2 regions of the Nonomuraea sp. CX421 genome follow, and region 2 is predicted to be linked to the other one. Evidence: riboswitches for the same ligand, from Rfam matches in the RefSeq annotation. Region 2 holds a riboswitch; the other holds the start of a gene.

Region 1 (14,534 bases), on a different contig from region 2:
TCGTCGAGCACGAGCGCCGCCCCGACGCCGAACACCGACGCCGCGATGGCGTAGCCGGCCTGTGAGGCGGACGAGAGGACGAGCCCGGCGACGCCGCCGCCCAGCATGAGCACGACGCCGAACACCACGTGGTGGATGTGCATCTCGCCGACGCTGACGTCGCGGAACCAGCCGACCTTGGCCCGGATCAGCCGGACGTTGACGCGGGTGGCGATGAAGGCGACGATCAGCGCGACGAAGAAACAGAACAGCGGCAGCCGTCCTGTCGAAATGATGCTGTGCTGGAACCAATCCCCCATGACCTTGCTCTCGATGCTACGAGGTCGGCCGCCCCACCTCGCACCGCAGCGGCCGCATCTTGTTCAGGAGCCGTCCGGTCAGGAGGCGTCCGGTCAGGAGAGGAACCCGCGCAGGAGGGCGGCGGTTCCCTCCAGATGCTCGGACACCGCGCGGCGGGCGGCCTCGGAGTCGCCCGCGAGGATGGCGGCCACGATGGCCTCGTGCTGGATGGCGGAGTGGTCGAGGTTCGCCTGGAGCATCGGGATGGCGTTGAGCAGGTCGCTGACCCGCAGGCGGGCGTCGGCGCAGGCGGTGGCCAGCAGCGACGAGCCCGTGAGCTCGGCGACGGACAGGTGGAAGGCGGTGTCGAGCCGCCGGTAGTCCTCGACGCCGGCCTCGTTGACGTCCGCGAGCCGGCGGCACAGCAGGTCGCGCTGGTCGCCGGTGAGCGGGCCCGCGGCGAGCACCGCGGCGGCGCCGCACTCCACGGCCATCCGGAAGGTCAGCGCGTCGGCCAGGTCGTCCGTGCCCATGTCGGCGACGACCCGGCGCAGGTCACCGGTGTCGGGCCGGGGCGGGACATAGGTGACGAACGCGCCGCCGTAGCGGCCTCGCCGTACGTCGAGGTAGTCGGCCTCCTGGAGGGCGCGGATGGCCTCGCGCAGGGTGACGCGGCTGATGCCGAGCTGGACGGCGAGCTCGCGCTCGGGGGGCAGTTTCTCGCCCGGCCCGACCACGCCCAGTTTGATCGCCTGGAGGAGGCGTTCCACGGTCTCCTCGAAGGCGTTGCCCGCCCTGACCGGGCGCAACACTGTCATCAAACGCGCCGAATCGTCCAAGGTGTCCTCAGGTCTTGACAAGCGATCCCACGATGCACATCAATGGTCTGACACTAGCCCAATCAACGGGAAAGCGCCTTAGACCGGATCGGAGCCACGATACGTGAGCGAACGAGTCAGTCCCGGATTCCTCACCGTCGACGAGCTGCGCGACGAGGTCACGGCCGGGCGGATCGACACCGTTCTGCTCGCGCTCGCCGACATGCAGGGCAGGCTGCAGGGCAAGCGCCTGTCCGCGCGCTACTTCCTGGAGGAGGTGCTGCACCACGGCGCTGAGGGGTGCAACTACCTGCTCGCCGTGGACGTCGACATGAACACGGTCGCCGGCTACGCGATGTCGTCCTGGGAGCGCGGCTACGGCGACTTCGTGATGAGGCCCGACCTGTCGACGCTGCGCCGGGTGCCGTGGCTGGAGGGCACCGCCCTGCTGATGGCCGACCTGGCCTGGGAGAGCGGCGAGGACGTGTCCGCCTCGCCGCGCCAGATCCTGCGCGGGCAGCTCGCCCGGCTGGCCGACCGGGGGATGGCCGCCTACGTCGGCACCGAGCTGGAGTTCGTCGTCTACGACGACAGCTACGAGGACGCCTGGCGGCGCGGCTACCGCGACCTGACCCCGGCCAACCTCTACAACGTCGACTACTCCCTGCTCGGCACCTCCCGCGTCGAGCCGCTGCTGCGCCGGATCAGGCTCGGCATGGAGGGGGCGGGCCTGTACGTCGAGTCGGCCAAGGGCGAGTGCAACCTGGGCCAGCACGAGATCGCCTTCCGCTTCGACGAGGCGCTGCGCACCTGCGACAACCACTCGATCTACAAGAACGGCGCCAAGGAGATCGCCGCTCAGGAGGGCAGGTCGATCACCTTCATGGCCAAGCCCGACCAGCGCGAGGGCAACTCCTGCCACATCCACATCTCACTGCGCGCCGGGGACGGCGAGCCGGTCATGGCGGGCCCGGGGCCGTACGGGCTGTCCGAGCTGGGCGCCCGGTTCATCGCCGGCCAGCTGGCCTGTCTGCGCGAGCTCACTCTCCTGTACGCGCCGAACATCAACTCCTACAAGCGTTTCGTGCCCGGCAGTTTCGCCCCGACCGCGGTCAAATGGGGCGTGGACAACCGCACCTGTTCGCTCCGCCTGGTGGGCCACGGGCCGTCGCTGCGGGTGGAGAACCGGGTGCCCGGCGGCGACGTCAACCCGTACCTCGCGGTCGCGGCGCTCGTCGCGGCCGGGCTGCGCGGCATCGACGAGCGGCTCGCGCTGGAGGACGCCTTCGAGGGCAACGCCTACGCCTCGGGAGCCGAGACGGTGCCGACGACGCTGCGCGACGCGCTGGCCTTGTGGGAGGGGTCGAAGCTGGCCCGCGAGACGTTCGGCGAAGATGTGGTGGAGCACTATGCGAACAACGCCCGGGTGGAGCTGGCCGCGTACGACGCGGCGGTGACCGACTGGGAGCTGTTCCGCGGATTCGAGAGAATGTGACGGGGGCATGAAGATCATCAATCCGGCGACGGAAGAGGTCGTCGCCGAGGTGGAGCTGGCCGGCGCGGCCGAGGTCGACCGGGCGGTGGCGGTGGCCCGGCGGGCCTGCGCGACCTGGCGCGAGGTGTCGCCCGGTGACCGGGCCCGGCTGCTGCGCGCGTTCGCCGGCCTGGTCGACGCGCACCGCGAGGAGCTGGCCCTGCTGGAGGTCGCCAACGCGGGCCACCCGATCGGCAACGCCCGCTGGGAGGCCGGCGCCGTCCGCGACGTGCTGCACTTCTACGCCGGGGCGCCCGAGCGCAACCACGGCAGGCAGATTCCGGTGCCCGGCGGCGTCGATGTCACGTTCCAGGAGCCCCTGGGCGTGGTCGGCGTGATCGTGCCGTGGAACTTCCCCATGCTGATCATGAGCTGGGGCGTCGCCCCGGCGCTGGCGGCGGGCAACACGGTGATCGTGAAGCCCGCCGAATGGACTCCGCTGACCGCGCTGAGGCTGGCCGAGCTGGCCTTGGCGGCGGGCCTCCCCGAGGGGGTGCTCCAGGTCCTGCCTGGAGCAGGGGAGGTGGCGGGAGCCCGCCTGGTCGAGCACCCCGACGTGGCCAAGATCGTGTTCACCGGCTCCACCGAGGTGGGCAAGGAGATCGCGGCGAAGGCCGCTGCCCAGGTCAAACGGGTCACGCTGGAGCTGGGCGGCAAGTCGGCGAACATCGTTTTCGCCGACTCAGACCTGGAGAAGGCGGCGAAAGCCGCTCCCTACGCCGTCTTCGACAACTCCGGACAGGACTGCTGTGCCCGGTCCCGGCTGCTCGTCCAGGCCGAGGTCTACGACGACTTCCTCCAGCGGCTCAGCGCGGCCGTGACCGGCATCAGAGTCGGGGACCCGCTCGACGAGAGCACCGAGATGGGGCCGCTGGTCAGCGCCGAGCACCTGGCCCGGGTGCGCGGCTTCGTCGACGGGACGCCCTACCTGCAGGGCTCGTGCCCGTCCGGCAAGGGCTACTGGTTCCCGCCGACCGTGCTCACCTCGCGGCTCACCGACCGCGCCTTCACCGAGGAGATCTTCGGTCCGGTGGTGTCGGTGGTGCCGTTCGCCGACGAGGCGGAGGCCGTACGGATCGCCAACGACACCCGCTACGGGCTGAGCGGCTCCATCTGGACCCGAGACGTCGGGCGGGCGCTGCGCGTCGCGCGCGCCGTCGAGGCCGGTGCGTTGTCGGTCAACTCCAACTCCTCGGTGCGCTACTGGACACCGTTCGGCGGCTTCAAGGAGTCCGGTCTCGGCCGGGAGCTCGGCCCGGACGCCCTCACCGCGTTCACCGAGACCAAGAACGTCTTCATCTCAACGGACTGACATCGGCCCGCCTCGACCAGCGGGCGATCCACCTCAACGGAGTGACATCTATGCAGCGTTTGCGGGACCGCGTCGCCGTCATCACCGGCGCGGGCAGCGGCATCGGGCTGGCCACCGCCCACCGGTTCGCCGAGGAGGGCGCCAAGGTGGTCTGCGCCGACGTCGACGCCGAGGCGGGCGCCAAGGCCGCGACCGAGGTCGGCGGGCTGTTCGTCCGAGCGGACGTGACCAGCGACGACGACGTGGCGCGGATGTACCAGACGGCGTTCGACACCTACGGCTCCGTGGACATCGCGTTCAACAACGCCGGCATCTCGCCGCCCGACGACGACTCGATCCTGGAGACCGGGATCGACGCCTGGCGGCGGGTGCAGGAGGTCAACCTGACCAGCGTCTACCTGTGCTGCAAGCACGTGATCCCCTACATGCGCCGGCAGGGCAAGGGCTCGATCATCAACACGGCGTCGTTCGTGGCGGTCATGGGGTCGGCGACGTCGCAGATCTCCTACACCGCCTCCAAGGGCGGGGTGCTGGCGATGTCGCGCGAGCTGGGCGTGCAGTTCGCCCGCGAGGGCATCCGGGTCAACGCCCTGTGCCCCGGGCCGGTCAACACGCCGCTGCTGCGGGAGCTGTTCGCCAAGGACCCGGAGCGGGCGCAGCGCCGCCTGGTGCACGTGCCCGTCGGCCGCTTCGCCGAGGCTGCCGAGATCGCGGCGGCGGTGGCGTTCCTGGCCAGCGATGACGCGTCGTTCATCACGGGCTCGGAGTTCCTGGTCGACGGCGGCATCTCCAGCGCCTACGTCACGCCGCTGTAGTGGGCGGGATCACGCGGCGTCCGGTCATCGGGATCACGACCTACGTCGAGCCGGCGCGCTACACCGTGTGGGATCTGCCGGTCGCGCTGCTGCCGTACATGTACGTGGAGCAGGTGACGGCGGCGGGCGGCCAGCCGGTGCTGCTGCCGCCGGCCGGTGAGCCGGCCTCGCTGGTGGGCCGGCTCGACGGGCTCATCCTGGCCGGCGGGGGCGACATCGACCCCGCGCGGTACGGCCAGGCCGAGCAGCCAACCACCGGCTACATCCGGAAATTTCGGGACGAGGCCGAATTTGCGGTGATGGAGGCGGCCCTGGAAGCCCGGCTGCCGTTCCTGGGCATCTGCCGGGGCCTCCAGGTGCTGAACGTGGCGCTCGGCGGCACCCTCCACCAGCATCTCCCCGACGTGGTCGGCCACACCGGGCACTCCCCCTCGCCCGGCCACTTCGGCGAGCTCCCGGTGCGCCCCGTCCCCGGCACCCGGGTGGCCAAGGCCCTGGGTGACGGCCCCGTCGACGTCCCCCACTATCACCACCAGGCCATCGACCGCCTCGCCCCGGAGCTCACCGTCACGGCCACGGCCGGCGACGGCATCATCGAGGCGGTGGAGCTCGACACGCACGACTTCGCCGTGGCCGTCCAGTGGCATCCGGAGGCGGCCACGGACCGCGTCCTGTTCGAGGCCCTGGTCGCGGCCTGCTGACGGGCGGGCGGGCCTCGCCCGCCCGCATGGGATCCGACGGGGCCGGGACGCGACAACACCACCGTCCCGGCACTAGGCTTGCGGACATCACCGACAAAACCGTGCGGGAGAGCGCCCTGACCGCCATCCAGGGCCCCTGAAGGAGCAAGCCCTCCCCGCGAACCTCTCAAGGCAAAGGACCGCACGGACGAGGTGACCTCTGGAAAGCAGGTCCCGCGCGGCCTCGCCGAAGGTGAAAGTCCGGGCAAATCCTGGGCGAAGCTCTCAGGCATCGATGACAGAGGGGGAGGATCCTGGCATCCGACCCTGCCCTGAGGTGCGACCTATGTCCCGACCGACACCGCTGCGAGACGTTCACGAGAGTCTCGGCGCGACCCTGACCGACTTCGCCGGCTGGCTCATGCCGCTCCGCTACGGCAGCGAGTCCGCCGAGCACAACGCCGTCCGGCAGGCGGCCGGGCTGTTCGACCTGTCGCACATGGGCGAGATCTTCGTGACCGGCCCCCAGGCGGCCGAGGCGCTCGACTACGCGCTGGTCGGGCAGCTGTCGGCGCTCACGCCCGGCCGGGCCCGCTACACCATGATCGTCAACGAGCGGGGCGGCGTGCTCGACGACCTCATCGTCTACCGGCTGGGCGACGAGGAGTTCATGGTGGTGGCCAACGCCTCCAACTACGAGAAGGTCGCGGCGGAGCTGACGGACCGCGCCAAGCCGTACGACGCGGTGGTGGAGGACCGTTCGGAGCAGTACGCGCTGATCGCCGTGCAGGGGCCGCGCGCCCAGGAGATCCTCGCCACGCTCACCGACGCCGACCTCGCCGGGCTCAAGTACTACGCGGGCCTGCCCGGCCTGGTCGACGGCCGGGAGGCGCTGATCGCCCGCACCGGCTACACCGGCGAGGACGGCTTCGAGCTGTTCGTGGCCGCCCAGGACGCAGTGCCGCTCTGGCAGGCCCTGACCGTGGCGGGTGAGCCGTACGGACTGCTGCCCGCGGGGCTGTCCAGCCGCGACACGCTCCGGCTGGAGGCCGGGATGCCGCTCTACGGCAACGAGCTGGGCCCGGAGCTCACCCCGTTCGACGCGGGACTGGGCAGAGTGGTGAAATTCGACAAGCCGGGCGACTTCGTCGGCAGGTCGGCACTGGAGGCGGTCAAGGACACCCCGCCCCGGCGCCGGCTCGTCGGCCTGGTCGCGCGTGGCCGCCGGGTCCCCCGCCACGGGTACCCGGTCACCAAGGACGGTGCCGTCGTCGGCGAGGTCACCAGCGGGGCGCCTTCCCAGACCCTGGGCAAGCCCATCGCGCTGGCCTACGTCGACACCGGGGCCGAAGCAGGTCTGGCCGTGGACATCCGGGGCAGCCATGAACCAGTGGACCTGGTGGAGCTGCCCTTCTACAGGAGGAACAAGTGAGCAACATCCCTGACGACCTGAGCTACACCAAGGAACACGAGTGGGTGGCCGGGCTGGACGACGGCATCACGGTGACGGTCGGCATCACCGCGTACGCGGCGGAGGCCCTTGGTGACGTCGTCTACGTGCAGCTCCCGGAGGCGGGCGCCAGCATCGCGGCCGGTGACTCCGTCGGCGAGGTGGAGTCGACCAAGTCCGTGAGCGAGATCTACGCCCCCGTGGGCGGCGAGATCGTCGAGGTCAACCAGGCCATCGTGGACGACCCGTCGCTGGCCAACAGTGACCCCTATGGCGAGGGCTGGATGTTCCGGGTGCGCGTCGAGGGCGACCCCGAGGACCTGCTGTCCGCCGAGGAATACACAGCGCTCACCTCAGGCGAGTCCTGACCGTCCGCCGGGGCCCTGCCGGGCCCCGGCCCTGCTGAGAGGCGCATCTCCATGGCGATCAGCGTCTTCGACCTCTTCAAGATCGGCATCGGCCCGTCGAGCTCCCACACGGGCGGCCCGATGGCCGCCGCGCACAGGTTCGCCCGCGGCCTGCACGACGACGGCCTGCTGCCGCGGACGTCTCGCGTCGACGCCATCCTGTACGGCTCCCTCGGCCTGACCGGCAAGGGCCACGGCAGCGACAAGGCCGTCCTGCTGGGCCTGTCGGGCGAGAAGCCCGAGCTGGTGGACGTCGACGGCATCGACGCCCGGCTCGCGGAGATGCGCGACTCCGGCACGGTCAAGCTGTACGGCACACGGGAGATCCCGTTCGTGGTCGGCGAGAACCTGGTCTTCGAGCGGAAGATCTCGCTGCCCGAGCACCCCAACGGCATGCGCTTCACCGCCTACACCGACTCCGGCGAGCCGCTGCGCGAGAAGGTCTACTTCTCGGTCGGCGGCGGCTTCGTGGTGGACGAGAACGCCACCGGCGCCGACCGGATCAAGCCGGACGACACCGTGCTGCCCTACCCGTTCACGACCGGCGAGGAGCTGCTCAAGCACTGCACCGCCACCGGCCTGTCGATCTCCGCCCTGATGATGGAGAACGAGAAGGCGTTCGGCCGCACCGAGGACGAGATCCGCGCCGAGATCCTGCGGCTGTGGCAGGTCATGTCCGAGTGCGTGCGGCGCGGCATCTCCAAGGAGGGCGTGCTGCCGGGCGGCCTCAAGGTCAAGCGGCGCGCCAACCAGCTGCACCGCCGCCTGCAGACCGAGGCGTCGGAGACCGACCCGCTGCGCGCGCTCGACTGGGTGTCGCTGTTCGCGCTGGCCGTCAACGAGGAGAACGCCGCCGGCGGCCGCATCGTCACCGCTCCCACCAACGGCGCCGCCGGCATCATCCCGGCCGTGCTGACCTACTACTCCCGCTTCGTCCCGTCGGCCGACGACGAGGGCGTGGTCCGCTTCCTGCTCACGGCGGCGGCGATCGGCGTGCTGTTCAAGGAGAACGCCTCCATCTCGGGGGCCGAGGTCGGCTGCCAGGGCGAGGTCGGCTCGGCCTGCTCGATGGCGTCGGCCGGCCTGACGGAGGTGCTCGGCGGCACGCCCGAACAGGTGGAGAACGCCGCCGAGATCGGCATCGAGCACAACCTCGGCCTGACCTGCGACCCCATCGGCGGCCTCGTCCAGATCCCGTGCATCGAGCGCAACGCGGTCGCCTCCATCAAGGCCATCACCGCGGCCCGCATCGCGCTGCGCGGCGACGGACGTCACTTCGTCGCCCTCGACAAGGCCATCAAGACGATGCGCGACACCGGGCGCGACATGCTCGACAAGTACAAGGAGACGTCCCGCGGCGGCCTGGCCGTCAACGTCATCGAGTGCTGACGGCCCGGTCACCGGTTCGAGCTGTCGTGGCACCCGTCAGGGCAGGGCCGGCACGGCCGGCGGGGAGTCGGTCCAGCCGGACTCGACCAGCTTGCTGGTCTTGATCACGAGCTGCTCTTTCGGGTACGTGGCCGTGTCGTCCTGTGACAGCAGCGCCATCCTGCCGGTGTCCACGATCAGTCTCACCTTGATGGGGACCGTGCCCTTCCCGCCCGGCCTGTCGATCAGGAGGATCGTGCCGGATCTGCCCAGTTTGTCCTTCGCGTTGCCCTCAGCGCGCACGCCCGGCATCGTCAGCAGCGCCTGGTAGGCCGCGACGCGGACCTCCTTCGGAGCGGGAAGGTCGTACAGGATCTCAGGCAGGGCCGAGAGCCAGTTGCCGCCGATGGAGTTCTCGCGGCCGACCCGGCCCGCCTCCGCGACCCAGGCCTTCAGGCGGTCCGGGTCGGCGGGCAGTCGCTGGACCTCGTCGTACGTCAGCCACTGCTCCGCGAAGAAGAACGAGTTCGGCGGCGGCGCCTGGTCCACGCGGCCCTTGGCGGGCTGGGTGGACAACTTCACGGTCTTGCCGTCGATCGATTCGGTCCACTTGGTGGGCGAGCCGTCGCGCTGCCACGCCTTCTTGTCCGCCGCGCTCTTCGGCAGCGACCCCAGCTCCCGGTACCCGGACCACGACCTGCCGTCGGGCGCGGTCCACCTCTCCGTGATCTCCTGCTGGAGCAGCGAGTAGGGGTGCGACTTGGTGCCGAACCGCCAGGGGTGGGTGGTCGTCGTCAGGGTCCTGGTGTGCCAGTAGGCGCCCTCCGGGGGAGCGGCCGCGGCGGCCGGCACGCCCAGGACGGCCGCTCCCACGGCCAGGCCCACACCGAGGCTGATCAGCCGCCGGGCCGACGCGGTTGCGAACTTCATAAGTTTCCTCCATGGGTGCGAAGTCACAACTGTCCATACGCCTGGGTCCCGGCCAACGGTTGCCCGCGAACTGTTCCTCGTCGGCGGGCAACGATCGCGAAGGCCGAGGCGTATTAGGAGGCGTGAAACCGGACAGACAACCATGAGCGCCGTGGAACATGATTTCAGCGCTTTCGTGGCCGCACGTGGCACGAGCCTGCTGCGGGTCGCCTATCTCGCCTGTGGCGACAGGGCGGAGGCCGAGGACGTGTTGCAGACGGCGCTGGAGCGTACGTACCGGAACCTGCACCGGGTCCGCCACGAAAGCCTTGAGCCCTACGTGCGGCGCGTCATCGTCAACACCGCCATCAGCCGCGCCCGCCGCCGGGCGATCCTCAGCGTCATCCCGATGCACAGCCCGCCGGAGACGTCGGCCCGCGCGACCGACGCCGACCTGCGTCATGTGCTCATGGAGGCGCTGCGCGCCCTGCCGCCCCGGCAGCGCGCGGTGGTCGTCCTGCGGTACTGGGAGGACCTCAGCGAGACACAGACCGCCGAGGTGCTCGGATGCGCGGTCGGCACGGTCAAGAGCCAGGCGTCGAAGGCCCTGGCCAAGCTCCGCTCGGCGCTCGGCCGGGAAACAGTGGAAGGAGTGATCAGGAATGCCCACGCTTGAGGAAGAGATCCGCCGGCTCATGGCGGACGAGACCGCGAGCCTGTACGCCGCGCCCGACCTGGCGGAGCGGGTGTTGCGCTCCTCCCGGCACAAGAGGAGAAGGGCCTGGGCCGCCGCGGTGGCCGCGTCCGTGGCCGTCGTCGTCGCCGCGCCCGTCGCCTTCCTGACCGCCGGCTCGGTGGCCACGGCCGGCGATCAGGCCACGGTCTCCGTGACGCCGGAACCACCCATCGACGACACCCCGCCCCTGCGGTCCGACCCGCCGAACCTCGGGGACCTGGGCGACGGGAAAGAGTTCGGGCACGTCAAGGTGGGCTACCTGCCCGAGCGCCTGCGGTGGTCCAACTGGTCGGTGAACTTCGGCGACAGGTACTGGACCTCCTACAACTACACGGGCGACAGGCGTGACGGCTACTGTGTCCAGATCGTCATGCATGAGGAGGCGACCGTCCAGGAGCCCGGCGACCGGATCCAGGACTACCGCGACGAGGGGGACGGTGCGGAGGTGACCATCGGCGACCGCACCGGCTACCTGGTCGTGCAGAACGTCGGCGAGGACGGCGGGAAGGGCACCCCGACGCTCTTCCTCAGACTGAGCGACCGGCAGTGGGCCGAGATCTCGTTCAGCCCCATCTACGCGAAGGAGTTCGCCGGCGACGGGGCCGTCAACGCCGAGCTGAAGAAGATCGCGGAGGGGCTCACCTCCACTCTCTGACCCCGGCGGGGAAGCCGGCCGGGCGGCTGAGTCAGCGGCGGACGTGGAGGCGGACGAGGGTGTCGAGCTCGTCGTCCTGGACCTCGCGGCGGATGCGGCCCACGATCTCCCGGTCGAGCTTGCCGACCATGGCCCCCACGTCGGCCACGGCCGGGCAGGTGACCGAGACGCGCAGGCGTGCGCCGTTGCCCATGACGCGCACCCCCGCCCGGGTGAGCCCCTCGATGTCCTTGAGGCCGACGCAGAGCATGGCGGTCCCGGTGCCGGAGCGGGCGCCGAGGCGGCCCCAGCCCAGGCTGATCAGCAGCCAGCGGAGCGTGACCAGGGCCAGCAGCAGCAGCGTCAACGCCAGCAGCCACAGCGCCCAGGGCCGCTCGGCGATCAACTCGGCGACGCGCTCCGGCAGCACCTTGGCCCGTGACGGCAGGCCCGGCAGCCTGTCCTGGCCGCGCGCCCAGGCGTAGCCGCCGATGACCAGCATCAGCGCCCCGACCACGGCCAGGCCGATCCGGTTGCCCGTGTACTGCCGCATCAGATTCCCCTCCTGCGCAGCCGGACCACGACCTCGCCCGTGGAGAGGGTGCCCAGGCCGGCCAACCTGTCGCCCACGGCGTTGCCGACGTGGCGGAGCATCGCGCCCGTGCTCTCCGGGCCGGTTCTCACGGTGACCTCGATCGTCCGCCTGCGTAGCCGTACCTTCGCCTTGTTGACGCCCTCGACCTCCTGGGCGACGTTGCGGAGGGTGCGGCGCAGCCCGGACCGGGTGATGCCGATGACGATGTTGGGGTCGGAGGCCTCGACCGGCACCAGCGTGCAGCGGCCGGGCACGGCCGCGAGGAGCAGCAGCACCAGGCCGGCGGCCGCGAGACCGAGCGCGCCGAGTGACAGGTCGCGCCACGAGGACCGGCCGGCCAGCTCGATCAGGCGGTCCACCGGCAGCAGGCCGAGCGGCCGGCCCACCAGCGCGGTCGCCACCTCCGCGGCGGTGAGCGCCAGCGCCACGGTCAGCGCGAGGGCCACCGTGACCCCCGCCGGGGTGCGCGCGGGTCTGAGCGCCCGGCGCGATCTGCGCAGCGGGCTCTCCGGTGCGGCGACGGCGGCACCGGGCAGTATCTGCTGGAGCGTGGTCATCACACCGATCAGAGGTACACGGAGCGGGCATCGCACCGACCATGCCCTCGCCGCCCGTTTGCGGGATCATTACTGGCGAAACAGGTAACGTGAATTCCCCTCATATTCTTTTGCCCGGTATGCCGTTACGCTCCTGGTATGAACGACCGCCAGCGATACGACCGGGCCACCGCGGCGCTCGACCCCCCGTTCGCGATCCTCGACCTCGCCGCCATGCGCGCCAACGCGGCGGACATGGCGCGGCGCGCCGGAGGCAAACCGATCAGGGTGGCCACCAAGTCGATCCGTTCGCGGCCCGTGCTGCGCCGGATCCTCGACCTGGACGGCTTCCGCGGGTTGATGGCGTTCACCCTGCCGGAGGCGCTCTGGCTGGTGGCCGAGGGGTTCACCGACGTCCTGGTGGCCTACCCGACGGCCGACCGGCAGGCGCTCGCCGCGCTGGCCGGTGACGCGCGGGCGGCCAGGGAGATCACGCTGACCGTGGACTCGGCCGAGCACCTGGACCACCTCGACGACGTGCTGGAGGGGGTGCAGCCCCGCCACGAAATCCGGATATCTATGGACATCGACACCGGATATGTCGCTCTTGGCGGCAAGTTCCGGGCAGGGGCGCTGCGCTCCGCCATCCGCGAGCCCGAACAGGCCGCCGACCTGGCCGCCGAGATCGCCAAGCGGCCCGGCTACCACCTGGTCGGCCTGATGGCCTACGAGGCCCAGATCGCCGGCGTCGGCGACGACCCGCCGGGCAACGCGATGTACACCCGCGCGATCCGGTTCATGCAGGGCCGCTCCGCCCGCGACCTCGTCCTGCGCCGCGGCCGCATCGTGAACGCCGTCCGCCAGATCTGCGACCTGGAGTTCGTCAACGGCGGCGGCACCGGCTCCATCGAGCGGACCGTGCGCGAGAAGGCCGTCACCGAGGTCGCCGCGGGGTCGGGGTTCTTCCACCCGCGCCTGTTCGACTTCTACCGCGGCTTCACCGGCCGCCCGGCCGCGCTCTTCGCCCTCCCGGTCGTCCGCCGCCCCGCGCTCGACACGGTCACGGTGCTCGGCGGGGGCTACCTCGCCTCGGGGCCCGCCGACCGGAGCCGGCTGCCCCAGCCGTACCTCCCGGCGGGGCTGCGCTACTCGGCCGACGAGGGCGCCGGTGAGGTGCAGACCCCGCTGATCGGCCAGACGGCGCAGGATCTGCGAGTGGGCGACCGGACGTGGTTCAGGCACGCCAAGGCGGGCGAGCTGTGCGAACGGTTCGCCGCGCTCCACCTCGTCGAAGGCGACACCATCGTCGAGACGGTGCCCACATATCGGGGCGAGGGCAGAACGTTCCTCTGAGGACCGTTGAAAACCGTTTCTCTCGAATCCGTTCCGCTGAGGAACGTTCTCCTGGGACCGTTCCTCAGCGCCGGCCGCGTCAGCGGCGACGGCGGCGCCAGAGCACGAACGCGGCGCCGATCACCAGTGCCGCGCCCACCGCGATGAGCACCGGCCCCGGATTGGGCCGCTCCTCCTCCCACAGCCGGTCGGGGTCGTCGCCGAACTCCACCGGCCGTGACGACATGCCCAGCGCGTCGCCGACGGACGAGACGAGATGTCCCGCCCTCGTCTTGACGTCGGTGACCGTGCGCTCGGCCACCCGCTTGGGACTCACGCGGTCGGCGATGGCGTCGACCGTGTGCGCCAGCTCCGCGCGCGTCTGCGCGATCCGCCGCTCCAGCTCATCGGGATCGGTGTCAACCATGACTCTCCTTTCGACCGCGCCCATGCCCGCTCCGCGTGCCGAACGAGTCGCATCCGCTCCGGTCGTGATCAGTCTGTCAGGTCAGCACGCCGTACGGCACGGCGGGCAGGCCGGTAGGTTTGCCACAGGAACTCAGGAGGGCCACATGACCGAAACCAAGCTCGCGCCCGGCGACGCCGCGCCCGAGTTCACGCTACCCACAGCCGACGGAAAGTCGGTCTCCCTGGAAGACCTCCGCGGCAAGCGGGTGATCCTCTATTTCTACCCTGCCGCGATGACGCCCGGCTGCACCAAGCAGGCCTGCGATTTCCGCGACAGCCTCGGCCAGTTGACCACCGAGGGTTTCGTGGTGCTCGGCGTGTCGAAGGACAAGCCCGCGAAGCTCGCCAAGTTCGCCGAACGCGACGCGCTCACCTTCCCCCTGCTGTCAGACCCCGGTCTTGACGTTCACCAGGCCTACGGCGCCCATGGCACCAAGAAGCTCTACGGCAAGGAGGTCGTGGGCGTGATCCGCTCGACCTTCGTCATCGACGCCGACGGCAAGATCGAGCAGGCCCTCTACAACGTGAAGGCCACCGGCCATGTGGCGAGCCTGAAGAAGAAGCTCGGCCTCGCCTGACGCTCTCGCGGGCCCCTCGCCAAGGGGCCCGCTATGGTGCGGCGGCGAGACCGCTGGGGCGCTAAACTAGCCCGGGCCCGCCT
Region 2 (14,534 bases):
GAGTTGTCCTCCCTGCTGCTCGAACTGCACGCCGCCCTTGTGCGCGCGGGGGTGCGCGGCGTTCTGGGGCGATGAACCGGACCGGCGGGACATTCGAGGCCCACCGGGTGTTACGTTGAATTGCAGAAGCGGACCAGAAATGAGCCGTGCCGGGTCACCGGCCGGTCGATACGGAGCAGCCCGTGTTGCAGATGGAGGTCGTGGGCGTTCGGGTAGAAATGCCCACAAATCAGCCGATCGTCTTGCTCAAGGAGGCACACGGGGAGCGGTTCCTTCCTATATGGATCGGCATGACCGAAGCGACGGCCATCGCGTTGGCCCAAGCGGAGGAGCCGCCTCCCCGGCCGCTCACGCATGACCTTTTCCGGGACGTGCTGAGCGCGCTGGGCGTCGGCCTGCGTGCCGTCAACATCGTCGCCCTGCGCGAAGGCATCTTCTTCGCCGACCTCGTCTTCTCCAACGGCGTGGAGGTGAGCGCGCGGCCGTCCGACTCGATCGCGCTCGCCCTGCGCACCGGGGCACGCATCTTCGCCAGCGAGGAGGTCGTCCAGGAGGCAGGGGTGATCATCCCTGACGACCAGGAGGACGAGGTGGAGAAGTTCAGGGAGTTTCTTGACACGATCACTCCCGAGGACTTCGGCAGGGCGGGGTAGGTATTTCAGTGCATTTACGCTTCACGACGCGCCGAGCCGGATCGTTGACTGCGCATGGTCACGGTCCTACGGTGCAAGTGAAACCCGTGGTCGCCCTTTACTAACCCCCAGATCAGACCATGGGATGAGAGAAAGCCGGAGGTCCGCGTGGCGGTCAGCAGCGGCGAGGGAAAGACGGCCGGCCAGGAAGATCCGGTGCGGCGTGAGAGTGCGCGGCAGCGTGCCGGAGAGCAGGGGCTGCTTTTCGACGAGCAGCCGGCGACGCTGCCGATGGACATCGGCTACCGTGGCCCGACGGCCTGTTCGGCGGCCGGCATCACCTACAGGCAGCTCGACTACTGGGCGCGCACCGGCCTGGTCGAACCCACGATAAGGGCCGCTCAGGGCTCCGGTTCGCAGCGCCTCTACAGCTTCCGCGACATCCTGGTGCTCAAGGTCGTCAAACGGCTGCTCGACACCGGGGTCTCCCTCCAGCAGATCCGCACCGCCGTCCAGCACCTGCGTGACCGCGGGGTGGGAGACCTCGCGCAGATCACCCTGATGAGCGACGGCGTCAGCGTCTACGAGTGCACCTCGGCCGACGAGGTGATCGACCTGCTCCAGGGCGGCCAGGGCGTGTTCGGCATCGCGCTCGGCCGGGTCTGGCGTGAGGTCGAGGGCTCGCTCGCGGAGCTGCCGGGGGAACGCGCGGCGGTCGCGGACACCGTCCCGGCCGACCACCCCGCTGACGAACTGGCCCAGCGGCGACGGGCTCGCCGCACAGGGTAGTAATCTAGGACAAGCTGGCAACCCCGTGCGGGAGAGTCCCCGGCCTGACCGGGGCGCCGAAGGAGCAACCTCCCCGGAATCTCTCAGGCACCCGTACCGCTCGGGCGAGGCAACTCTGGAAAGCAGGCGCGTCCGCCAGGCGCGTCTCACCGACGGTGCAAGCCCTCTGGGTGAAGCTCTCAGGTCGACATGACAGAGGGGGAGATCCGGCACGCGCCCGCGCCCCGGCGCCGGTCTCCACAGCCTCGGGAGGCATCTCCATGACCGACCTGTCACTTCCGCCGTTCTCGACCCGGCACATCGGCCCATCGGAGTCCGAGCAGCAGCGCATGCTCGAGAGCGTGGGCTTCGAATCGGTCGCCGACCTGGTAGCCGTGGCCGTGCCCGAGGGCATCAGGACGAAGGACCGGCTGGCGCTGCCCGCCGCGGCGAGCGAGCACGAGGCCATCGCCGAGCTGCGCGCCCTGGCCGGCCGCAACCGCGTCCAGACCTCCATGATCGGGCTGGGCTACCACGACACCATCACGCCCGCCGTCATCCGGCGCAACCTGCTGGAGAACCCCGGCTGGTACACCGCCTACACGCCCTACCAGCCCGAGATCTCGCAGGGCCGCCTCGAGGCGCTGCTGAACTTCCAGACCGTGGTGACCGACCTCACGGGGCTCGACGTGGCGGGCGCGTCGCTGCTCGACGAGGCCACCGCCGCCGCCGAGGCCATGACGCTGGCCCGGCGGGCCGGCCGGTCCAAGAGCTCCGTGTTCGTCGTCGACGCCGACGCGCTGCCCCAGACCAAGGCGGTGCTGACCACCCGAGCCGAGCCGCTCGGCATCACGCTCGTCGAGCACTCCCTCGACGGCGACCTGCCCGAGTGCTTCGGCGTGCTCGTGCAGTATCCGGGCGCATCCGGCCGGGCCCGCGACTTCCGCTCGGTCGCCGCCGCCGCGCACGACGCGGGCGCCCTCGTGGTGGCCGCCGCCGACCTGCTGGCGCTCACCCTGCTCGCCGCCCCGGGCGAGCTGGGCGCCGACATCGCCATCGGCTCCTCCCAGCGGTTCGGCGTGCCGTTCGGCTTCGGGGGGCCGCACGCGGCGTACATGTCCGTACGCGAGGGGTTGCAGCGCCAGATGCCCGGCCGCCTCGTGGGCGTCTCGATCGACACCGACGGCGACCCCGCCTACCGGCTGGCCCTGCAGACCCGCGAGCAGCACATCCGCCGCGAGAAGGCGACCAGCAACATCTGCACCGCCCAGGTGCTGCTCGCCGTCATCGCCGGGATGTACGCCGTCTACCACGGCCCCGAGGGGCTGCGCCGCATCGCCTCCCGGGTGCACCGGCACGCCGCCGTGCTGGCCGAGGCGCTGCGCCGGGCCGGCGTCGAGGTCGTGCACGACGAGTTCTTCGACACCGTGCTGGCCCGCGTGCCCGGCCGCGCGGCCGACGTCGTGCGTGAGGCCGCCGGACGCGGCGTCAACCTCTGGCGCGCCGACGCCGACCACGTCTCCGCCGCCTGCGACGAGAAGACCACGACGGCCGAGCTCGAACACGTCCTCGCGGCCTTCGGCCAGGTGCTCGGCCACGAGGCCGGCACGCGGGCCGAGCTCGACGAGCTGGCCGCCGACGCTGGGCTCGACCGGCTGCCCGCCACGCTGGCCCGCGAGTCCGGCTACCTGACCCACCCGGTCTTCCACAGCCACCGCTCCGAGACCGCGATGCTGCGCTACCTGCGCAGGCTCCAGGACAAGGACATCGCGCTCGACCGGTCGATGATCCCGCTCGGCTCGTGCACGATGAAACTCAACGCGACCACCGAGATGGAGCCCATCACCTGGCCCGAGTTCGCCGCGATCCACCCCTACGCGCCCGAGGAGCAGACCGCCGGATACCGCGAGCTGATCGAGACGCTGGAGGGCTGGCTGGCCGAGCTGACCGGCTACGACGCCGTCTCCATCCAGCCCAACGCGGGCTCCCAGGGCGAGTTCGCCGGGCTGCTGGCCATCCGCGCCTACCACCAGGCGAACGGCGACACCGGGCGCGACGTGTGCCTCATCCCGTCGTCGGCCCACGGCACCAACGCGGCCAGCGCCGTCATGGCCGGGATGCGGGTCGTCGTCGTGGCCTGCGACACCGAGGGCAACGTCGACCTGGCCGATCTCGACGCCAAGATCGCCAAGCACGGCCCCGAGCTGGCCGCCATCATGGTCACCTACCCGTCCACGCACGGCGTCTACGAGGAGACCATCACCGAGATCTGCGCCAAGGCGCACGACGCCGGCGGCCAGGTCTACGTCGACGGGGCCAACCTCAACGCGCTGGTAGGACTGGCCAAGCCGGGCCACTTCGGCGCCGACGTGTCCCACCTCAACCTGCACAAGACGTTCTGCATCCCGCACGGGGGCGGCGGTCCCGGCGTCGGCCCCGTCGCGGTCCGCGGTCACCTGGCCGCCTACCTCCCCGGTCACCCGCTGCGCGACGGCTCGCCGGTCGGCCCGGTCTCGGCCGCCCCCTACGGCTCGGCCGGCATCCTGCCGATCTCCTGGGCGTACATCAGGATGATGGGCGGCGACGGCCTCACCGCGGCGACCGAGCAGGCCATCCTGTCGGCCAACTACCTGGCCCGGCGGCTCGCCCCGCACTACCCGGTGCTCTACACCGGGCGCGGCGGGCTGGTGGCCCACGAGTGCATCGTGGACCTGCGCCAGATCACCAAGGAGACCGGCGTCACCGTCGACGACGTGGCCAAGCGGCTCATCGACTACGGGTTCCACGCGCCCACGATGTCGTTCCCCGTCGCCGGCACGCTGATGATCGAGCCCACCGAGAGCGAGGACCTGGCCGAGCTCGACCGGTTCGCCGACGCCATGATCGCCATCCGGGGCGAGATCGCGCGGGTCGCCTCCGGCGAGTACGACAGGACCGACAACCCGCTGCGCAACGCCCCGCACACCGCCGAGGCCGTCACGTCCGACGCGTGGGAGCACCCCTACTCCCGCGGCGAGGCGGCCTACCCGGTGCCCTCGCTGCGCGACGGCAAGTACTGGGTTCCGGTGCGCCGCATCGACCAGGCCTACGGCGACCGCAACCTGGTGTGCTCCTGCCCGCCGCTCGAGGCGTACGAGGACTGACCTCCGCGTCGTCCCGCGGCCCCTTCCCGCCCGCCGGGGGAGGGCCGAGGGACGTTCCGGTCCGGGAGTGTCAAGTCGGCAGACATGATCAGCCGGAGTGGTTAGGCTCGGTGCGATCGTCGCCGAAGGAGCTCTCTTGACGTCATCCGAGCTGGAGACCCCGCCTCTCGACACCGCCCGCCGCCTGGCCGAGGACGGCGACCTGGAGGGGGCCGCGGCCATCCTCACCGAGCTCGCCGCCGACCCCGACGGGCCCGACCGGGCACAGGCGGCCGTCGGTCTGGCCGTGGTGCTGGAGGAGCGTGGCGACGTCGAGGGCGCCCGCGCCGCGGCCAGGACCGCGCTGGCCACCGGCCATCCCGAGTTCGCCGCCCAGGCGGCCTGCCACCTGGCGCAGGGCTTCGAACGCGAAGGGAGAGCCGAGCAGGCCAGGGGCGCCTGGCAGGCGGTGCTCGGTGTCGGCACCCCCGCCTACGTCCCGCTGGCCCACCTCGCGCTGGCCCGGCTCGCCGCGGAGGCCGACGACTACGACGAGGCCGAGAGCGCGCTGCGCTCAGCCGCCGAGGTGGCCGGTGACGACGACGAGCTGCGTGTGCACGCCGCGCAGCAGCTAGCCGACCTGCTGCTGGAGCGAGGCGAGCCCGGCGCGGCGGCCGAGGTGCTGCTGGAGGCTCTGGAGAGCGCCCCGGCTGACTCGGTGGCCCGGCTGCGGGTCCAGCTCGGCATCGCGCATCTGGAGCTCGCCTGCGCGGAGTTCGCCCAGGCGGTCGACGACGGCGGCGACGCCGCGACCAGCGGCCTGGCCATCGAGCTGCTCGCCCGCACCCTGCCACTGCGCGGCCGGCTCGACGATGCCGACCGCGTCTGGGCCTACGGCCTCGACCACGAGGACGAGGCGCTCGCGGGTGAGGTCCGGCTCCGTCACGGCCGCGACACCTGACGCGCTTCGCGCGCCCGGCGCCCACCCGCCCCACCCCGCCCGGCGCCCGCCCGGTGGCGCCTGCTCGCGCGGTCAGCCGCGGCGCATGATGGCCATGGCGGCGGCGATGTTGATGATCGCGATGGCCATCCAGGTGACGGCGAGGCCGAGCAGGCCGGCGTTGGCCGAGGCGATGGCGGTCAGCGGGACGCCCAGGCCCATGGAGCCCAGCGCGAGCGGGATCATCGAGGCGCCGGGGCCCTTGGACGGGCGCGGCGCTGGGCCATGACGGTGCAGCTCGGCGCTCACGCGGGCCGCGATCGTCGCGTCGAGCCGTTCGGCGAACGAGTCGACCAGCGCCGCCTCGTAGTCGGGGCCGAGGTCGCGGCGGGCGTCGAGCGTCGCCTGGAGATCCTCACGGATGGGTCGGTGGTCCGGCATGAAGACCATCCTCCCTGAGGGGCGGCACGCCGTCATCCCACCTGAGGGGCATGCCGCCCTCCTCCCTGAGTACGGTGCTGCCCATGAAGGTGGAGACGCCGCGTGGTCCGGCGACGGTCGAGGTCGATGAGGCGGAGCGGCCCAGGATGCTGCTGGTGCTGACCCACGGTTCGGCCGGGGGAGTGGACGCGCCCGACCTGCTGGCGGTGCGCGACGCGGCGCTGGGCGTGGGGGCCAGCGTGGCGCGGGTGACGCAGCCGTTCCGGCTGGCGGGGGCCCGAGCGCCCGGCTCGGCCGTCCGGCAGGACGAGGCCTGGGGCGTGGTGCTCGGCGAGCTGCGGGCCCGGTGGCCGGAGTTGCCGCTGGTGCAGGGCGGGCGGAGCAACGGCGCCCGGGTCGCCTGCCGCACCGCGCGGGCCGTCGGCGCGGTCGCGGTGGTGGCGCTGGCCTTCCCCCTGCATCCGCCGGGCAGGCCGGAACGTTCCAGGGCCGGCGAGCTGCGCGACGCCGGGGTGGACGTGCTCGTGGTCAACGGGGACCGGGATCCGTTCGGCGTGCCCGAGGCGGCCGACGCGGCACGGCTGGTCGTGCTGCCCGGAGAGGGACATGACCTGAAGAAGGACCCCGCCCGGGTGGGCGAGGTGGTGGCGGAGTGGATCGTCCGTTACGCCTGAGTCAGGCGGCGCCCACCACAGGGCGGTGGGGTGCGATGGCGGTGCCGCCAGGCAGCAGCTCCCCGGTGTCCTCGAACAGGACCACGCCGTTGCAGAGGAGGCTCCACCCCTGCTCGGGGTGGCTCGCGAGGGTGCGTGCGGCCTCACGGTCGGGCGCCTCGGCAGACGGACAGGCCGGGTCGTGCGGGCACATCGGCGTGCCTCCGATATCTCGTGGATGGCCCCCGGGTTGCAAGGACGGGAGCGGCTCGGGTTGGTCGTTGTAGCAAGTGTGAGGCGTATGTCACACGATCCGACATAGTCCGTTAGGACTGTTAGAGGAGGATGCGCCATCGTGTGACCTTCGACACAGCGTGCCTTATGCAGGATAACGGTCCAAGCTCGACACGCCCACTAGGTTCGCAAGCCCCGTAGCAAGGCCTCCAGCCCGCGCTCGAAGTCGAGGTCGGCCCGCTCGTCGCGCCTGATCCACTCGTCGACCTCGGGGTCGGCCCAGCCCGACTGCTGCACCTCCACCGCCACGCTGCCGAAGACGTAGGCGCGCAGGGCTCGCACGGCCTCGGCCGCGTCGTCCAGGCCGCCGTCGGCGAGCTGCTCCGTCTGCTCCTTGACGGCCACGGCGGTGCCGCCTTTGGGTGGCTTCGTGAGGGCCAGCGCGAGCACGCCGGGGTGGTCGCGCAGCAGCTCGCGGCTCGCCCGGCACCAGGCCCTGGCGGTGTCCTGCCAGGTGGCCGCCTGCTCGACGTGGACCGCCGTCACATGCTCGGCCAGCGCGTCCATCAGCGCCTCCTTGCCCCTCGGCAGGTGGTGGTAGATGGCCATGGCCTCGACCTGGAGGGCGTCGCCGAGCCTGCGCATGGTGAGCCGGCGCAGCCCCTGCGTGTCGGCGATGTGCAGCGCGGCCTCGATGATGCGCTCGCGGGACAGGGGCACGGGCGGTCTCTTGGCGGGCATGGAGATTATCTTACTATGTAAAGGGCGTCGCGCCGGTCCGATTGCGCCGCGTGTCGCCGGAGCGCGTACCCTGGTCGCGGTAATCGAGCCGTTGGGGCGAAGGGGCAGAGTCGATGGCGTTTTTCCGTCCGCGGGTGAGCCGCGAGGCCGAGGTCCGCTACCACGCGGACCTGGAGATCTCCAAGAGCTACCCTCAGCTGCTGGAGAAGGCCAGGCAGGCCGAGCAGGTCGTGCGCGAGCTGCGGGCCGGCGACGCCGACGAGGTCGAGTTGCGCGCCGCCGGGCTGGCGTTCGACCGGGCGCTGACCGAGGCGCTGCGGGCGGCCGAGGCGGGGCAGCGGAGCACGTTCGGCGTCACGTCCTATGACGACCGCATCGCCAGACGCAAGGCCAGGGCGACGCCGGCCGGGGCCATGTGGACCTCCGAGGTGGAGCGGCTGCGCACGCTGCGCGAGGACAACCGGCTGTCGGGCATCCCGCGCGTGCCGCGCCTGGTGCCCACCTTCTGATCGGCGGGCCCCCAGGGGGCCGGCGACGCGAGAAAGCCCCGGCCACCTCGGCCGGGGCTTTCTTCACGGGTCAGCTGGCCCAGTCGAGCAACGGGCGGGTGTTGCTCGGGTGGCGCAGCTTGGAGAGCGACTCCTTCTCGAGCTGGCGGATGCGCTCACGGGTCAGGCCGAGATACTTGCCGATCTCGTCGAGCGTGTGCGGCTTGCCGTCCACGAGGCCGAAGCGCAGAGCCATGATCTTCGACTCGCGCGGCGAGAGGTTCTCGAGGACGCCGCGCAGCTGGTCGCCCAGCAGCTGGCGGTCGACGATCTCCGACGCCTCGGGCGAGTCGACGTCCTCGATGAGGTCGCCGATCGTGGTCTCACCGTCCTCGCCGATGGTCGCGTTGAGCGAGATGGGCTGGCGGCTGGTCCGCAGCAGCTCCTCGATCTGGTCGGGCGTCTTGTCCAGCTCGACGGCGAGCTCCTCCGGCGTGGGCTCGCGGCCCAGGCGCTGGTGCATGTCGCGCTCGATGCGCGACAGCTTGGACAGCATCTCCAGCACGTGCACCGGCAGCCGGATGGTACGGGCGGAGTCGGCGAAGCCGCGCTGGATGGCCTGCCTGATCCACCACATGGCGTAGGTGGAGAACTTGAAGCCCTTGCTGTAGTCGAACTTCTCCACGGCCCGGATCAGGCCCAGGTTGCCTTCCTGGACCACGTCGAGCAGGGACATGCCGCGGTCGGTGTACTTCTTGGCGACCGAGACCACGAGCCGGAGGTTGGCCTCCAGCATGTGGTTCTTGGCCTCCTTGCCGTCCTCGGCGACCATCAGCAGGTCCTCGCGGTCGTCGGGCGAGAGGTCGTCGGCCGTCTCGAGCTTGTACTCCGCGTACAGGCCGGCCTCGATCCGCCTGGCCAGGTCGACCTCCTGGGCGGCGGTGAGCAGGCTCCGGCGGCCGATGGACTTGAGGTAGGTGTGCACGGAGTCGCCCATGGCCGACTGGGTGTCGTCGAGGTCGTTGACCTCGCTCTCCAGCTCGGCCTCCTCGGCGTTCATGGCGATCACGTCGGGCTCGGGCTCGGCCTCAGGTCTGTGGTCGGCGGCCTCGGCGACAGCCTGGGGAGCCGCCTCGGGCTCGGTTTTGGCGCCGGCGGTGCGGGAGCCGGTAGACTTCGCCTTGGTCGCCCGCCTGGTGGTCTTCTTGGTGGTCTTCGCGGCGGGTGTGCCGGGGGACGGCTCGTCCTCCGCGGCCAGGCTGACGCCGGCGTCGGTGAGTTCGCGCAGGATCGACCGGCCGTCGGCGGGGCTGATCCCGGCCTCGGCGAACGCTCCGCGCAGCTCCGCCAGGGAGAGGTGACCCTGTGCTCGCCCTCGGTCAAGAAGCTGGTCGAGGGGCGCGGGTGGGTTCGCCACGGCGGTTCGGGGCATGAGGACACCTCCTCCATACGGAGTAGAAGCGAGTCAGGCAGGTTGTGGTGGGGCGGCCCGGCCGCTCAGCGCACCAGTATCAATAACGCCATATAGCCTGATTTGTTCCCGTAGGCAGGAAATAGGGGCGGACCGCCCGAAGGCGACCCACCCCTCCGCGTCTAGTCTCCTATGACGATTTCGCCCGGCTTGACCTCGGGCATCGGCATGGGCTCGGCGTCCTCCATGCGGTCCTCGGTCCAGTAGTCGCCGGCCGCGTCGGGGTCAGGGTTGACCTCCTTCGACACGACGAAGCCGTCGCTCGGCTCGGGGGACGAGGCCAGCTCGGTCATCTGGTCGGTGAGAGGCCCGCCGGAGGGTGACGCCTTCTCCAGCACTGCTCCGGTCTCCTCGCCGACCTGCTGGAGCCTGCCCGCCGAGGCGGCGGCCGCTACCGAGACGCCGCCGACGACGATCACGCCGACGACCACCGCGGAGGCCAGCATCCTGCGGGACCGGTTCATGAAGGCTCCTTTCGTGCTCTGCCCACTTTGACGCATTCGCGATCTGTCAGGTTCCTGACCTTAGTCGTACGAGATCGGTCTTGCCGTTGGGCAACAGCGGCAACCGGGACGTCAGCCGGAGCTCACGGGGCGCGGCGTAGGCCGGCAGGCGGTCGCTGGAGTAGGCGCGGAGCTGGGAGAGCGTGGGCGGGCTCGCGGGATCGGCGGGCACCACGACGGCGACCACGACCTCGCCCCACTCGGGGTGGGGCGAGCCGACCACGGCCACGTCGGCGATCGCGGGATGCTCGCCGAGGACGCCCGCGACCGCCCCGGCCACCACCTTCTCGCCGCCGGTGTTGATGACGTCGTCGGCGCGTCCGAGCACCCGCAGCCGGCCCCCGTGCAGCTCGCCCAGGTCGGAGGTGACGAACCAGCCGCCATCGAGGGGCGCCGGCTCGCCGGACCGGTAGCCCGAGAACAGCACGGGCCCGGCGACCCGGATCAGCCCGTCGTCACCGATTTTGAGATCTACATTGTAAAGGGGCTGGCCGTCGTACACGCAGCCACCACAGGTCTCGCTCATCCCATACGTCGTGACCACCCGGGCACCGAGATCACGGGCCTCGGCCAGCAGGCCGGGACGCGGGGCGGCGCCACCGAGCAGGATCGTGCGGAACACCGACAGGTCGGCGCCCAACTCGACCAGCCGGTGCAACTGCGTGGGCACCAGCGACACATGGTCGGCGCCCGAGTCGAGCACCGCGCGGGGGTCGAAGCGCGGGTGGACGATCGGCTCGGTCTCGCTCAGCAGGGCGCGGACCAGCACCTGCAGCCCGGACACGTGAGACAGCGGCAGGCAGCACAGCCAGCGCTCGCCCTTGGCCGCCTCCAGTCGCCGCAGTGACGCCGCGGCCGAGGCGCGCAGCGCGGTCGCCGAGAGCAGCACGCCCTTGGGGGCGCCGGTGCTGCCGCTGGTGGCGATCACCACGGCCACGTCGGCGGGCACGCCCTCGCCGCCGGCCCGGGGGACGCCGTCGGCGTGGGTGGGGCGCAGCGCGGCGAGCGCCGCCTCGGCGTGGTCGGGGGAGAGGGGCAGGATTGCCGGACCCTCGCCGGACAAAGCATCGCGAATCGCCTCGAACAGCTCGGGACCAGGCGGCTGCACAACAGCACGCAACGGACGATCCGGATGCGACGGCTTGCTCAGCATGCTCGTAAGGTTAGTGGCGACAAGGTCGGACAGAGGCGCTGGGAGGGTCGTGACGCGTTCTCCCGTGGTCTTCCGGATTCCCATGCGGACACGCTTCCGCGGGCAGATCGTCAGGGAAGGACTCCTGCTGCACGGCCCGGCCGGGTGGGGCGAGTTCTCGCCGTTCCCCGAGTACGGTCCGCGCGAGTGCGCGCGCTGGCTGGCGTGCGCCCGCGAGGCCGCCTTCGAGGGCTGGCCGGAGCCGGTGCGCGACAGTGTCCCGGTCAACACGACCGTGCCCGCCGTCGGCCCCGAGCGGGCCTTCGGGATGGTGCGAGACTCGGGCTGCGGCACGGCCAAGGTCAAGGTGGCCGAGCCGGGCCAGAGCTTCGCCGACGACCTGGCCAGGGTGGAGGCGGTGCGTGACGCCCTCGGCCCCTCGGGCGCGCTGCGCGTCGACGCCAACGGCGCGTGGGACGTCGGCCAGGCGGTGCGGCGGCTGAAGGAGCTCGACCGGTTCGGCCTCGAATACGCCGAGCAGCCGTGCGCCACGCTCGACGAGCTGGCCGCGGTGCGGCGGGCCTGCGACGTGCCGGTCGCCGCCGACGAGTCCATCCGGCGGGCCGAGGACCCCCTGCGGGTCAGGGCCGCCGAGGCGGCCGACATCGCGGTGGTCAAGGTGCAGCCGCTCGGCGGGGTGCGTGAGGCGCTGCGCGTGGTCGAGGCGTGCGGGCTGCCCGCCGTGGTGTCGAGCGCCGTGGAGACCTCGGTGGGGCTGGCCGTGGGGCTCGCGCTGGCCGCCGCGTTGCCCGAGCTGCCCTACGCGTGCGGGCTCGGCACGATGTCGCTGCTGTCGGGGGACGTGGTGGCCGACTCGCTGGTGCCGGTGGACGGCCGGCTGGCGGTACGGCGTCCTGACGTAAATTATGAGCATTTGTCGGCATTTGAGATCGAATCTCCCTCGTGGCTTCGCCGGATGCAGGAGGCGTCACTGTGAACCCCGCCACCGCGCTGGCCACCGTTCTGGTCGACGAGCTGGTGCGATGCGGCCTGACCGACGTCGTCCTGGCGCCGGGCTCGCGCTCGGCGCCGCTCGCACTGGCCCTGCACGCCGAGTCGCGGGTCCGGCTGCACGTGCGCGTCGACGAGCGGTCGGCCTCCTACCTGGCGGTCGGACTGGCCCGGCGCTCAGAGCGGCCGGTCGCGCTCATCTGCTCCTCCGGCACGGCCGCCGCCAACTTCCATCCCGCCGTCGTCGAGGCGAGCGAGTCGGGCGTGCCGCTGCTCGTGCTGACCGCCGACCGCCCGCCCGAGCTGCGCGGCACCGGAGCCAACCAGACCATCGACCAGATCAAGATGTACGGCCCAGCCGCCCGCTGGTTCGCCGAGGTCGGCGTGCCCGAGGAGCGCCCCGGGCAGGTGGCCTACTGGCGTTCGCTGGCCTGCCGCGCCTACCAGCGCGCCCAGGGCCCCGCCGGAGCCGGCCCCGTGCACCTCAACCTGGCCTTCCGCGAGCCGTTGATCCCCGACGGCGACACCCGGTGGTGCGAGCCGCTCGACGGCGCCGAGAGCGGCCCCTGGGTGCGCACCCGGGTCGCGCCGCCGCCCGTCGCCCTGCACCTCCCGCCGACCCGGCGCGGCGTGCTCGTGGTCGGCGACGGCGCGGTCAACGTGCGCCGCTACGTCGCCGCGGCCGGAATGGCCGGCTGGCCGGTGCTGTCGGAGCCGAGCGGCGGTGGCCGCTACGGCGACCACGCCATCTCCACCTACCACTACCTGCTGGGCACCCCCGAGTTCGCCGACGCGCATGTGCCCGACGTGGTCGTCACGCTCGGCCGGCCCGGGCTGTCGCGGCCGCTGCTGTCGTGGCTGGGGCAGGCAGGCGAGCACATCGTGGTGGCCGCCGACCTCGACCGCTGGCCCGACCCCACCCGCTCGGCCACCCAGGTGGCGCAGGCGGTCGAGATCCCGGTGGCCTCGGGCGACGACAGCTGGCTGCACTCCTGGCGACAGGCCGACGCCGCCGCCCGTACGGCCGTGGACGAGCTGCTCGACATGTCGGGGACGAGCGAGCCGCGGATCGCCCGGGACCTGGTCGACGCGCTGCCTAACGGCTCTCTGCTGGTCGCCGGCTCCTCGATGCCGATCCGCGACCTCGACCAGGCGATGCGACCGCGTCGCGGGCTGCGGCTGCTGGCCAACCGGGGCGCGTCGGGCATCGACGGCGTGGTCTCCACGGCCATGGGGGCGGCGCTCGCGCACAACGGGCCGTCCTACGCGCTCATCGGCGACCTGTCGTTCCTGCACGACCAGAACGGCCTGATCCTCGGGCCCCGCGAGCCGCGCCCGGACCTGTGCCTGGTGGTGGTCAACAACGACGGCGGCGGGATCTTCTCGCTGCTGCCCCAGGCGGCGGTCCGCGACCCGTTCGAACGGGTCTTCGGCACGCCGCACGGGGTGGACCTCGGCTACGTGGCCGCCTCGACCGGCACCCCGTACACCCTGGTGGAGGAGGTCACGGAGCTGCCCAAGGCGCTGCGGGGCGAGGGGCCGCGGGTGGTGGAGGTCCGCACCGACCGCGAGGCGAACGCCGAGCTGCACGCCCGCCTGCGCGACGCCGCACTGGAGGCGGTCCGCGCGGCGGTGGGCTGACCCCGGCGACCCGGCGACCCGGCGACCCGGCGACCCGGCGGGTGGCGGGCAGGGCGGGATATTCAGGTGCGAGCCGGGCGCCGTCCCGGCCAGACTGGCGGCCATGACCGTCCCCTCGCCCGCCGTCACCGCCGCCGCCTACTCGGGCGGCGGCGACCTGCGGGCCATGCAGGAGCTCAGCAGCCGCATCTGGTCGCCGGCATCGCGGTGGCACGCCGGCGACCTGGCGTGGGGGCGGTTCCAGCACACCGGCCGGGAGCCCGAGTGGCCCACCCGGCTGTGGCGCGCCGGAGGCATGACCGTGGCGTGGGGCTGGATCGAGCTGCCCGGCCATCTCGACCTGGCGGTCGACCCGGCCCGCGCGCACCTGGCGGACGAGGTGCTGGCCTGGTTCGCCGAGACGGCGCCCGGCGTCCGGCGCTCGGTCTCCGTGCTCGACTCCGAGACGCACCTGTGGCCGGCGCTGCGCCGGGCCGGCTACCTGCGCTCCGGCGACGGGCCGTTCTTCGTCCAGCTCACCCGAGACCTCGACGGGTTGCCGGAGCCGGGGCCGCCGCCGGGGTTCCGGCTGCGCCCCGTCGGCGCCGGTGACGTGCCGGGCCGGGTCGCGGCCCATCGCGCGGCCTTCCACCCGTCGCGGGTGACCGTGGAGAGCTATCACGCGGTGCGCGCCGCCTGGCCGTACGACGGCGGGCTGGACTGGATCGCGCAGGCGCCGGACGGCGAGGTGGCCGCCTACTGCCTGGTCTGGCTGGAT

The links. Region 2 has a riboswitch for glycine ahead of gcvP (aminomethyl-transferring glycine dehydrogenase). Riboswitches for the same ligand answer to the same signal wherever they lie in the genome.
Region 1: it holds a riboswitch for glycine, as region 2 does, so the genes downstream of both, gcvT (glycine cleavage system aminomethyltransferase GcvT) here and gcvP (aminomethyl-transferring glycine dehydrogenase) in region 2, are expected to answer to the same signal.

Annotation. Positions count from the first base shown of each region.
Region 1 is NZ_JCADBK010000028.1:59,367-73,900, forward strand. Features, by position in the region: gene AC5L3X_RS33675 (hypothetical protein) at 1-299, opposite strand, end outside; gene AC5L3X_RS33680 (FadR/GntR family transcriptional regulator) at 393-1,097, opposite strand; gene AC5L3X_RS33685 (glutamine synthetase family protein) at 1,222-2,592, shown strand; gene AC5L3X_RS33690 (aldehyde dehydrogenase family protein) at 2,600-3,943, shown strand; gene AC5L3X_RS33695 (3-oxoacyl-ACP reductase) at 3,994-4,758, shown strand; gene AC5L3X_RS33700 (gamma-glutamyl-gamma-aminobutyrate hydrolase family protein) at 4,758-5,459, shown strand; glycine riboswitch at 5,554-5,651, shown strand; glycine riboswitch at 5,652-5,750, shown strand; gene gcvT (glycine cleavage system aminomethyltransferase GcvT) at 5,785-6,870, shown strand; gene gcvH (glycine cleavage system protein GcvH) at 6,867-7,256, shown strand; gene AC5L3X_RS33715 (L-serine ammonia-lyase) at 7,308-8,684, shown strand; gene AC5L3X_RS33720 (hypothetical protein) at 8,721-9,593, opposite strand; gene AC5L3X_RS33725 (SigE family RNA polymerase sigma factor) at 9,745-10,248, shown strand; gene AC5L3X_RS33730 (hypothetical protein) at 10,235-10,963, shown strand; gene AC5L3X_RS33735 (hypothetical protein) at 10,995-11,495, opposite strand; gene AC5L3X_RS33740 (DUF6286 domain-containing protein) at 11,495-12,094, opposite strand; gene AC5L3X_RS33745 (amino acid deaminase/aldolase) at 12,233-13,426, shown strand; gene AC5L3X_RS33750 (DUF3618 domain-containing protein) at 13,506-13,832, opposite strand; gene bcp (thioredoxin-dependent thiol peroxidase) at 13,978-14,451, shown strand.
Region 2 is NZ_JCADBK010000010.1:195,424-209,957, forward strand. Features, by position in the region: gene ftsR (transcriptional regulator FtsR) at 1-75, shown strand, start outside; gene AC5L3X_RS20310 (bifunctional nuclease family protein) at 183-653, shown strand; gene AC5L3X_RS20315 (MerR family transcriptional regulator) at 801-1,421, shown strand; glycine riboswitch at 1,440-1,530, shown strand; glycine riboswitch at 1,531-1,627, shown strand; gene gcvP (aminomethyl-transferring glycine dehydrogenase) at 1,682-4,543, shown strand; gene AC5L3X_RS20325 (tetratricopeptide repeat protein) at 4,680-5,483, shown strand; gene AC5L3X_RS20330 (hypothetical protein) at 5,556-5,903, opposite strand; gene AC5L3X_RS20335 (alpha/beta hydrolase family protein) at 5,987-6,577, shown strand; gene AC5L3X_RS20340 (DUF5999 family protein) at 6,579-6,770, opposite strand; gene AC5L3X_RS20345 (TetR/AcrR family transcriptional regulator C-terminal domain-containing protein) at 6,971-7,531, opposite strand; gene AC5L3X_RS20350 (hypothetical protein) at 7,645-8,040, shown strand; gene AC5L3X_RS20355 (RNA polymerase sigma factor) at 8,111-9,451, opposite strand; gene AC5L3X_RS20360 (hypothetical protein) at 9,613-9,954, opposite strand; gene AC5L3X_RS20365 (AMP-binding protein) at 10,001-11,146, opposite strand; gene AC5L3X_RS20370 (o-succinylbenzoate synthase) at 11,229-12,122, shown strand; gene menD (2-succinyl-5-enolpyruvyl-6-hydroxy-3-cyclohexene-1-carboxylic-acid synthase) at 12,119-13,777, shown strand; gene AC5L3X_RS20380 (GNAT family N-acetyltransferase) at 13,881-14,534, shown strand, end outside.